Regions from separate parts of the Xanthocytophaga flava genome, predicted to be linked through region 2. Evidence: riboswitches for the same ligand, from Rfam matches in the RefSeq annotation. Region 2 holds a riboswitch; each other region holds the start of a gene.
The links. A riboswitch is a leader RNA that binds a small molecule or an ion and turns the genes downstream of it on or off. The one in region 2 is predicted to bind thiamine pyrophosphate.
Positions count from the first base shown of each region.

Region 1 (3,292 bases), on a different contig from region 2:
GCTAGGGTTTTATGTTGTGTCGGTACAACGTGTATTCGCTGTAAGCTATTGATTACTAGTTTATTGGTTTATTTAAGGCTTTTCACGTGAAAACTTTTTCTGTGGTTATAGTTATAATTATGTTAAGTGTTGATTTGATTGATTTTTTGGATAATATATGGATAAGTAATGGATAATAATAGGATTCGTTAGGATGTAAAGATTTTCGATACAGTGTTATACAAATAGAATCGTTATTTACATGGAATAGTTGTACTTATGTTATATTTTTGTCGTTTTTGAGACGCTTTTTTTCTGGCTATGTGTTTAATTGCAAATAGTTCTGTCTTGATAATATTCTATAGTAAGTAAAAAATAATGAAAGATATGAGAATTGCTATTCTGGATTTGTATGATGGATCAGCCAATGAAGGAATACGGTGTATAAAAGAATTAATGTTATCTTTTGCTCAAACTACTACTGTAGATGTTTCTTTTACTATTTTTGATGTAAGACAGAAAAACGAAATACCTGATCTGAGTTATGATCTGTATATTTCTACAGGTGGTCCAGGTAGTCCTGTTGAAAGTGAAGGGACAGAATGGGAGCTTTTGTTTTTTGAATTGATGAATAACCTTCGTGATTACAACAGAAGATTTCCTGAACATAAAAAATACGTTTTTCTGATAAGCCATTCCTTTCAGATTTTCTGTCGATATTTTGAATTAGGTGTTCTCACTCAGCGTAAATCACATGCCTTCGGTATTTTTCCTGTGCATCGTACTGTTCATGGACTTCAGGAATTATACTTTGAAAATCTGGATGATCCATTTTGGGTAGTAGATAGCCGAGACTGGCAAGTAACACAGATTAATGAAATAAAACTGAAAGAGTGGGGTGGGCAGATTCTCTGTTATGAAAAGCTAAGACCTCTTATTGATCTGGAGCGGGCTGTAATGGCTATTCGTTTCGATGAAGCTTTCTTTGGAACGCAATTTCACCCTGAGATTGATGCGGCTGGTATGTTGCGTCACCTGGATACAAAAGATAAAAGAGAGATTATTATTGCCAACTATGGAATTGATAAGTATCATGAAATGATACGTTATCTGGCAGATCCGGATAAAATAGCATTTACTTATCAGACAATCCTACCTACATTTTTACGAATAGCCCTTCCTCATTCTATTGAATTGTGATATGATCTGAGGAAATATTTGTATTTCCATTCGTTTCACTTACTTTTGGCATTGTCAACTTTAGGGGTGTCAGTATTTTTACTGACTGAGATCAAACCCTCACAACCTGATACCGTTCATACGGTCGTAGGAAAAAGTTGGATGCGGTTTTGTCATCCCCTGAGTTGTTATTTTGGACAAATAAACGGAATAACATGCAACTCAATCCGCATCAAATCTGGCGTGATATCCAGGCCATTCGGTCTGCCCAACCTTTAATACATAATATTACCAACTTTGTGGTTATGAATACTACTGCCAATGCTTTACTGGCAATAGGTGCATCTCCAGCGATGGTGCATGCAACAGAAGAAGTGGAAGAGTTTGTTTCCATTTCACAGGCATTGGTTGTTAATATAGGTACACTGGATGCCAATTTTGTGGGTGGAATGGAATTGGCAATGAAACAGGCACATAAACTGAATAAGCCCATTGTATTTGATCCGGTAGGAGTGGGGGCTACGTCTTATCGGAATCAAGTCAGCACTCAATTAATCCAAGATACACCACCTTCTGTCATTCGTGGAAACGCTTCAGAGATAATGGCTCTAGCCGGACTGGATGCTCAAACAAAGGGCGTGGATAGTATTTATGGGTCTGAAGCTGCTCTGAATGCTGCTTATTTTTTAAGCAAGAAGTATAACTCTACAGTTGTTATCAGTGGGGCCACCGATTTTATTATATATCAGGATAATATAGTATCCATTGCAAACGGACATCCCCTTATGTCTAAGGTGACTGGAATGGGATGCACTGCTACTGCATTGATTGGGGCATTTGTCGCTATTAATCCAAATTACTTTGAAGCTGCTGCTCATGCAATGGCTGTTATGGGAATAAGTGGGGAAATTGCAGCAGAGAAAAATCCATATCCTGGCAGTCTTCAGGTTAATTTCTTGGATACGCTGTATAAGTTAACAGGAGACGATATTCTGTATCGTTTGCAAGTTACCTCATAAATAGGGAAGTGTATTCCTGTGGTTATATCAATTATTATGTTAACTTACTATTTGGGTACTATTATAGTATAGCCAGGGGAGAATAAAGTATGTCAAAATTATATTTAGTGACAGATAGTCTTATTTGTCAACAGGCAGGACACAATGTTGAATATGTGGTCGAGCAAGCGTGTAAGGCTGGTGTAAATTGGGTTCAGTTACGGGAAAAAGATTTGTCAACAGAAGATTTTATTGCCTTGGCTCATAAGGTGTTGGCTATTACCCGAATGTATAATGCTAAACTGATCATCAATGATCGAGTAGAGGTTGCTGTGGCGGTTGATGCAGATGGGGTACATATTGGACAAGAGGATATGTCTTATACCCAGGCAAGACAGCTAATGGGTTATACAAAAATTATTGGTTTGTCTGTTAACAATCTGCCTGAGCTAACTACTGCCAATGCTCTGGATGTAGATTATGTAGGGATTGCGTCTATCTTTTCGACAACTACAAAACTGGACACAACTTCTGAACTTGGTGTTGAGGGGTTAAGAAGTTTGTGTACACAAACCAAACATAGTACATACGCTATTGGGGGGATTAATCAGACAAATATTCAACAAGTTATCCAAACGGGAGTAACTGGAGTTGCCGTTGTCTCTGCCATTTGTGGAACCGCGTCTCCGTATGATGCAACACGAACTTTAATTCAACTTATCGAAAACGCATGAAAAGCTATAAACGTGTATTGACAATTGCTGGTTCAGACAGTGGAGGAGGTGCAGGCATTCAGGCTGATTTGAAAACGTTTGCTGCATTGGGGTGTTATGGGATGTCTGTTATCACTGCATTAACTGCTCAAAATACCCAATCAGTAAGTGCTATCTCTTCTGTATCTGCTGATTTTGTTGTTGCACAACTGGAAGCCGTTTTGACAGATATTGGTACAGATGCTGTGAAAATAGGAATGATTCATCGTGCCGATATTATTGAAGCGATTGCCGAAACGTTACAGGGATACCGAGTTAGAAATATTGTGCTGGACCCTGTTATGGTTGCTAAAAGTGGTGACAAGCTACTACAGGATGAGGCGATTGAAAGCCTAAAAAGATATTTACTTCCTATCGCAACTG
Region 1 covers NZ_JASJOR010000038.1:31,860-35,151, reverse strand. Annotated here, with positions in the region: gene QNI15_RS34055 (glutamine amidotransferase-related protein) at 367-1,179, shown strand; TPP riboswitch at 1,232-1,329, shown strand; gene thiM (hydroxyethylthiazole kinase) at 1,374-2,177, shown strand; gene thiE (thiamine phosphate synthase) at 2,267-2,890, shown strand; gene thiD (bifunctional hydroxymethylpyrimidine kinase/phosphomethylpyrimidine kinase) at 2,887-3,292, shown strand, end outside.
Region 1: linked by a shared signal. The riboswitch ahead of thiM (hydroxyethylthiazole kinase) and the one ahead of QNI15_RS00905 (TonB-dependent receptor) in region 2 are both predicted to bind thiamine pyrophosphate.

Region 2 (3,292 bases):
AAGAGTTTTTGTTTGAAGACGCACCTGTATTTGCTGACATTCAGGACTGTGAGAAATGTCAGTTGATTATCAAATATTTCAATAACTAAGTTAAAAAGAATCCCACTGTTTATGTGTAGTGGGATTCTCTCTTTTATTTGCTTTTAAACCATTGATATGCTTGCTCAAAAGATGCTGCGAATTTTTCTACAGTATGTAGAGAAACAAATTTTTCTCCCAATGCTTTCTTATTCGTGATCTCTCCAAAGATGCTTTCAGGCAGGTTTAATGCGATCTTCTGTAAACCAGCTTTCTTAAGATCTTCACTCCAAATGTCGTTGACATACTGAGCTGTTTCAGGTAGACCACCTTTAAACTCGATCAGATCAGCTATCAGAAAAGGCGCTTTGTATTTAATGATCGCTTCTGTTATTTTTTGCATACCTTCTTTGGCTTTTGCATCGTTAACGAAACCTATCCATTTATACTCAACAGTTTGATGTGTTGGATTGTACACCACTTCTACGTGGGGAGCCTTGTAATAAGATATCTTTTCCATGATCTTTAAGAAGGAATTTTTATATGTAGTATAACTAATTTATAAATGATCAAACAAAAATAATGTCTTTATTGACTATTTAATAATCATAGAGGGCAGATAATGAACAATGTAATAGATTCTTTTTAAAGAAACGATATATAGATAGAGGTAAGAATAGAATAAAAAAAGACAACGAGATGTTAAAATTAGTAGTTGCTGTATTTGTGAAGAAGTGATAGAAAATAGTGCAAATTTTAGAGTTACAATTATTGCTATTTTTCATTTATGTATTTGAAAATCATTTTTATGTTTTTAAGTATAAATGTTTGTGCATTAGCATAATGAGGAGTGTTTACTACCCAGAGAATAAGGTTTGCAGAGTAATTCTATCCCATTTTTTGAAATCTGTGTGTTTTGTATGATTTTGATTATCAGTTTGTTGTATATGTATTATAGATAGTTTGGAATTAATCTGTACACTAACATCAACTAGGCTACAGGTAAGTTTTTTGTTAGATTAGTCAAACACATATATAAATTTTATATCTTTGCAGTGTTCTCTTTATCTTTTAGAGAACTTATTATACTAAGAGGATACAATTATAATGTAAGAAAATAATTGGTCTTAGGGGTGCCTTAACATTACGGGCTGAGATCATACCCTTGAACCTGATTCGGTTAGTACCGGCGAAGGAAAAGACAAAAGAAGGCTTGTCAGCCCCTGGCATACCTTATGTTTTATTCTGCAAAAAATCATTCATGAAGAAATTTACTCTTCTTTTCATGGCAATGATGTTATCATCTTTGTCGTGGGCACAATACACCATTTCTGGTAGAATAACCTCCGGAGGACAACCATTGTCAGGAGCTACAGTAAGTCTGCAAAATACTTTTAAAGGGTCTCTTTCAATGGCTGATGGCAGATATTATTTACGGAATCTCCCTTCTGGAAAGTATGTGGTAATCGTCAGTTTTATTGGATATGAAAAATTAAGCAGAGAAATCGACTTAACATCAGATCTGGCACTAGATATCGATTTGAAAAAGATGGAATATGTAGCAGACGAAATTGTAGTAGCTGCAACAAGAGCTTCGCAGAAATCAGGCACTACCTTTACCTCTGTCGACAAAGAGACGCTTGCCAAACAGAATCTTGGACAAGACCTTCCATTTCTATTAAACCAGACACCTTCTGTTGTTGTTAGTTCTGATGCAGGGGCAGGTGTAGGATATACAGGTATTCGCATTCGGGGAAGTGATCCTACACGTATTAATGTCACTGTCAATGGTATTCCTATGAATGATGCAGAATCACATGGAGTGTATTGGGTAAATATGCCCGATTTTGCGTCGTCTGTTGACAATATTCAGATTCAACGGGGTGTTGGTACATCCACAAATGGTGCTGCTTCTTTTGGGGCAACTGTTAATGTGCAGACTAATCAACTGAACCAGAAACCTTATGCCGAAATCAACAATGCCTATGGATCTTTTAATACCTGGAAACATACTGCCCGGGTAGGTACAGGCTTGATAAATGGAAAATGGGCTTTTGATGGACGCTTATCAAAAATTAGTTCTGATGGCTATGTAGACAGAGCGTCCAGCAATCTGAAATCGTTCTTTTTATCTGGCGGGTATTATGCAGGAAGCACTATGATTAAGTTTAATGTCTTTTCTGGTAAAGAAGTGACCTATCAGGCATGGAATGGTGTACCAGAATACCTTCTGAATACGGATCGTACATACAATGCTTATACATATGATAATCAGACCGATAATTACCAACAAGATCATTATCAGCTATTCCTGACACATGAGTTTAATCGTAAATGGAATGCTAACCTGGCACTACATTATACACATGGAGAAGGCTACTATGAAGAATATAAACCAGGTGAGAGTTTGAGTTCGTATAATCTTCCTTCTATTACTATTGGAGATTCTGTAATTACAGCAACGGATTTAATTCGGCGACGTTGGTTGGATAATGATTTTTATGGTTTGGTGTGGTCTGTAAGTTATAATTCATTAAAACGATTCTCGGCAACCTTAGGTGGGGGAGCTAATAATTATAAAGGCAAACATTATGGTGAAGTAATATGGGCAAGATTTGCCAGTACGAGTGAAATCAGACAACGATATTATAACGATGATGCCAGTAAAGGAGATATCAATTTTTATGCAAAGGGGAATTACGATTTCTCAGACAAGTTGAATGCCTTTCTGGATTTACAAAATCGGTATATCACTTACTCATTTCTTGGACTTGATCAAAATTTACGTAATATAGAACAATTTGCTTTTTATAGCTTCTTCAATCCCAAAATAGGTATTACCTATCATCCATCTGACGAAAACAGTGCTTATGCTTCCTATAGTATCGGACATCGGGAACCTACCCGGGATGATTTTGTCCAGTCTACGTCTAAAAGTCGACCAAAGCTTGAACGCTTACGGAATCTGGAGGTAGGATTTCGAAAACAAAATAAAAGATATCTTCTCTCTGTCAATTATTACCTGATGTATTATAAAAATCAGCTGGTACTTACCGGGCAAATTAACGATGTAGGAGCATATACCCGAACCAATATTGCCCGAAGTTATCGTATGGGTATAGAAGTAGAAGGCAATGTGAAACTTTCGTCAAAGTGGACTTTAGGTGCTAATACGACGTTTAGTAAAAACAAAATTCGTAACTACCATGAGTATATTGATAATTACGATACACAGATACAGGAGATAAAGGAGTATAAAGAAACAGACATTTCA
Region 2 covers NZ_JASJOR010000001.1:205,211-208,502, reverse strand. Annotated here, with positions in the region: gene QNI15_RS00915 (hypothetical protein) at 1-89, shown strand, start outside; gene QNI15_RS00910 (hypothetical protein) at 134-538, opposite strand; TPP riboswitch at 1,138-1,233, shown strand; gene QNI15_RS00905 (TonB-dependent receptor) at 1,280-3,292, shown strand, end outside.

Region 3 (3,292 bases), on a different contig from region 2:
TTCGGTCTCCTCATCTCCTGCTGGTATTTCACATACACCACTTGCAGGATCACATAAAAGTGGATTTTTGATTTCCTGGTTCATTGTATTTTTCTGTTTATCGTTGACACCCTTACTCAAAACACCTGTTTTTCAGAATGATTCAGATATGATGTATAACTCTTTGTGTAGGATTAATTTGTAACTCGACAGCAAAGTTGGTTACTATTCATCCATCAGTCAATTAGTCAGAAAAATATGACTATAGACAAGACTATGCAGTCTAACAATAAACAATGAACTGTATTTCCTAATTGGAATCAATTACAACTATAGGTGTAGATACTCTTCTGGGTTGAAATAGTATAATTACTACTATCTGTACGAACTACCTCTGCAGGATATCCTCGATCATTATAAGTATAAGAACATGTTGTTTTGAGTCTTAAGCCCCCATCATAGTTATAATATTTTGCTTCCAGTACATTATTGGTAGAATACACATCAAAAAAACCAAAAAGAAGCAGATATTGATAAAGAGGATTATTATTCGCTGGATTAAGCTTTGTATCAAAAACTGTTTGATAGGACAGATATTCTACTTTATTAGAACTATTATAATCATACGACTTAACCGCGTTTCCATTAGTATCATAAACATATCTCCGATAATAGGTAGGGTCAGATGTTATCTTACTAATTTGTCCCTTATCATTATATTCGTTAGATGAGTAAAGACTTGTTTCGTAATTTGAGTTTGAATTTATTTTACTATATAATTTCGATTCTATAATTCTGCCTTGCCCATCTACCTTCATATCCCAATAACTGGAAGGATCTGTTTCTGTAAGGCCATCTTTATAAAAATTTATTCGCTGTATATACCCTTTCGAATCATATACCAAGATGCTTTTCTCATAAAGTTTTCCGTTTTTATCAACAACTGAAGATCCTGATAATCTATCTCCATCATAGGTAAATTCAACATATTCCCCCGTTTCATTTGCCAGTTTGATCAATTTGCAGCCAAATTTCGGCTCTATTACAGCTGGGTCATCTTTTTTACAAGAAATACTAATAAAACAAATAACTGCAAAAAGCAGGATACAATAAGATTTCATAGAGTGTGGATTGATCGTATAAGATCACAAAAATAACAGTTTCCTCCCGATCTTATCTGATGTTTCATCGGAAAAATAATTTTTAGTAAAAAAGATACCTATCTAATTAAATCAAAGCTCAAAACTTTTTTCTAGGAAAGTTCAAACAAGTTTTTATACCTTTGTCCTAAGCTTTAGGGGTGCCTTAACTGGCTGAGATGATACCCTTGGAACCTGATCCGGTTAGTACCGGCGAAGGGAAAAGTACCGCAACACATTATAGTAGTGCTATATCCATAGCATTCTCCTCCTGTGTAGCCACTCCTGAAGTCAATAACCTATTTTCAGGAATGGACATCATACTTAACCAAGAATCAAAGACCTTTCCGGACAATTGCACTGTGCAGCAATTGATGGATATTGTTTTGCCTGATAAACAAAAAGGAGTTGCGGTTGCAATCAATCAGGCTGTCATACCCAGACCCAACTGGAGCACTCATACGCTACATCCCAACGACAACGTATTACTCATCAAAGCTACTCAAGGAGGATAATTCCATGACAACCGAACAACCATCCACACACACCATTTCCTGTGATCCGTTTCCGGGCTCACAAAAGATCTATGTCAAAGGTAATCTGCATGACATTGAGGTAGCCATGCGCGAAATCTCTCTAACAGATACCAAACTGTCATCCGGCAGCAAAGAAACGAATGCTCCAGTTACGGTATATGATACCAGTGGCCCCTATACAGACCCGGCTATTGCTATTGATGTACGCAAAGGATTGCCTCGCTTACGCCAAAGCTGGATTACGAAACGGGGAGATGTAGAGCAACTTCCTGAGATTACATCTGACTATGGCAAAAAACGACTGTATGACACCTCGCTGGATCATCTTCGGTTTGAGCATATTCAAAAACCATTACGTGCCAAGGCAGGAAGCAATGTCACTCAACTTCACTATGCCAAAAAAGGAATCATTACACCTGAAATGGAATACATAGCCATTCGGGAAAATCAGCGTATTGACTATTTGAAAGAAGTATTAAATGGACAATACGAAACCCTGACCCAACAACACGCAGGCCATTCTTTTGGAGCCAACACACCCAAAGGACTCATTACACCAGAGTTTGTACGACAGGAAGTAGCAGCAGGAAGAGCTGTAATTCCATCCAACATCAACCACCCGGAAAGTGAGCCAATGATCATCGGACGCAACTTTCTGGTGAAGATCAATGCCAACCTGGGCAACAGTGCAGTCTCATCCAGCATTGAAGAAGAAGTAGAAAAAGCTGTATGGGCCTGTCGCTGGGGAGCAGATACCATCATGGATTTGTCTACAGGCAAAAATATACATGAAACCCGTGAGTGGATTATACGCAATTCCCCTGTACCCATCGGAACAGTCCCTATCTATCAGGCGCTGGAAAAAGTAGGCGGTCGTCCGGAAGCACTGACATGGGACATATTTCGGGATACGATCATCGAACAGGCTGAACAGGGTGTGGATTATTTTACCATTCATGCAGGGGTGTTGTTACGTTATATTCCACTTACAGCCAAACGGGTCACAGGTATTGTTTCCAGAGGCGGTTCTATTATGGCCAAATGGTGTCTGGCGCATCACAAGGAGAACTTCCTGTATACTCACTTTGAGGAACTTTGTGAAATCATGAAACAGTATGATGTTTCTTTCTCTCTGGGTGATGGTTTGCGTCCGGGTTCTATTGCCGATGCCAATGATGCAGCTCAGTTTGCGGAACTGGAGACCTTAGGAGAACTCACCAAAATAGCTTGGAAACATGACGTACAGGTTATCATCGAAGGCCCCGGCCATGTGCCTATGCATCTGATCAAAGAGAATATGGACAAACAACTGAAAGAATGCCATGAGGCACCTTTCTACACATTAGGGCCATTAACAACAGACATTGCTCCTGGTTATGATCATATTACATCTGCTATTGGTGCAGCCATGATTGGTTGGTTTGGTACAGCTATGCTTTGTTATGTTACGCCCAAAGAACACCTGGGTCTACCAAATAAGAAAGATGTAAAAGATGGAGTAATTGCCTATAAAATTGCCGCTCATGCAGCCGACCTGGCAAAAGGACATCCGGGAGCACAATACCGGGACAACACCCTGAGCAAAGCCCGCTTTGAGTTTCGCTGGGAAGATCAGTTTAACCTTTCACTGGACCCAGA
Region 3 covers NZ_JASJOR010000044.1:15,597-18,888, reverse strand. Annotated here, with positions in the region: gene QNI15_RS35715 (ClpXP adapter SpxH family protein) at 1-84, opposite strand, end outside; gene QNI15_RS35710 (hypothetical protein) at 300-1,100, opposite strand; TPP riboswitch at 1,266-1,357, shown strand; gene thiS (sulfur carrier protein ThiS) at 1,430-1,633, shown strand; gene thiC (phosphomethylpyrimidine synthase ThiC) at 1,638-3,292, shown strand, end outside.
Region 3: linked by a shared signal. The riboswitch ahead of thiS (sulfur carrier protein ThiS) and the one ahead of QNI15_RS00905 (TonB-dependent receptor) in region 2 are both predicted to bind thiamine pyrophosphate.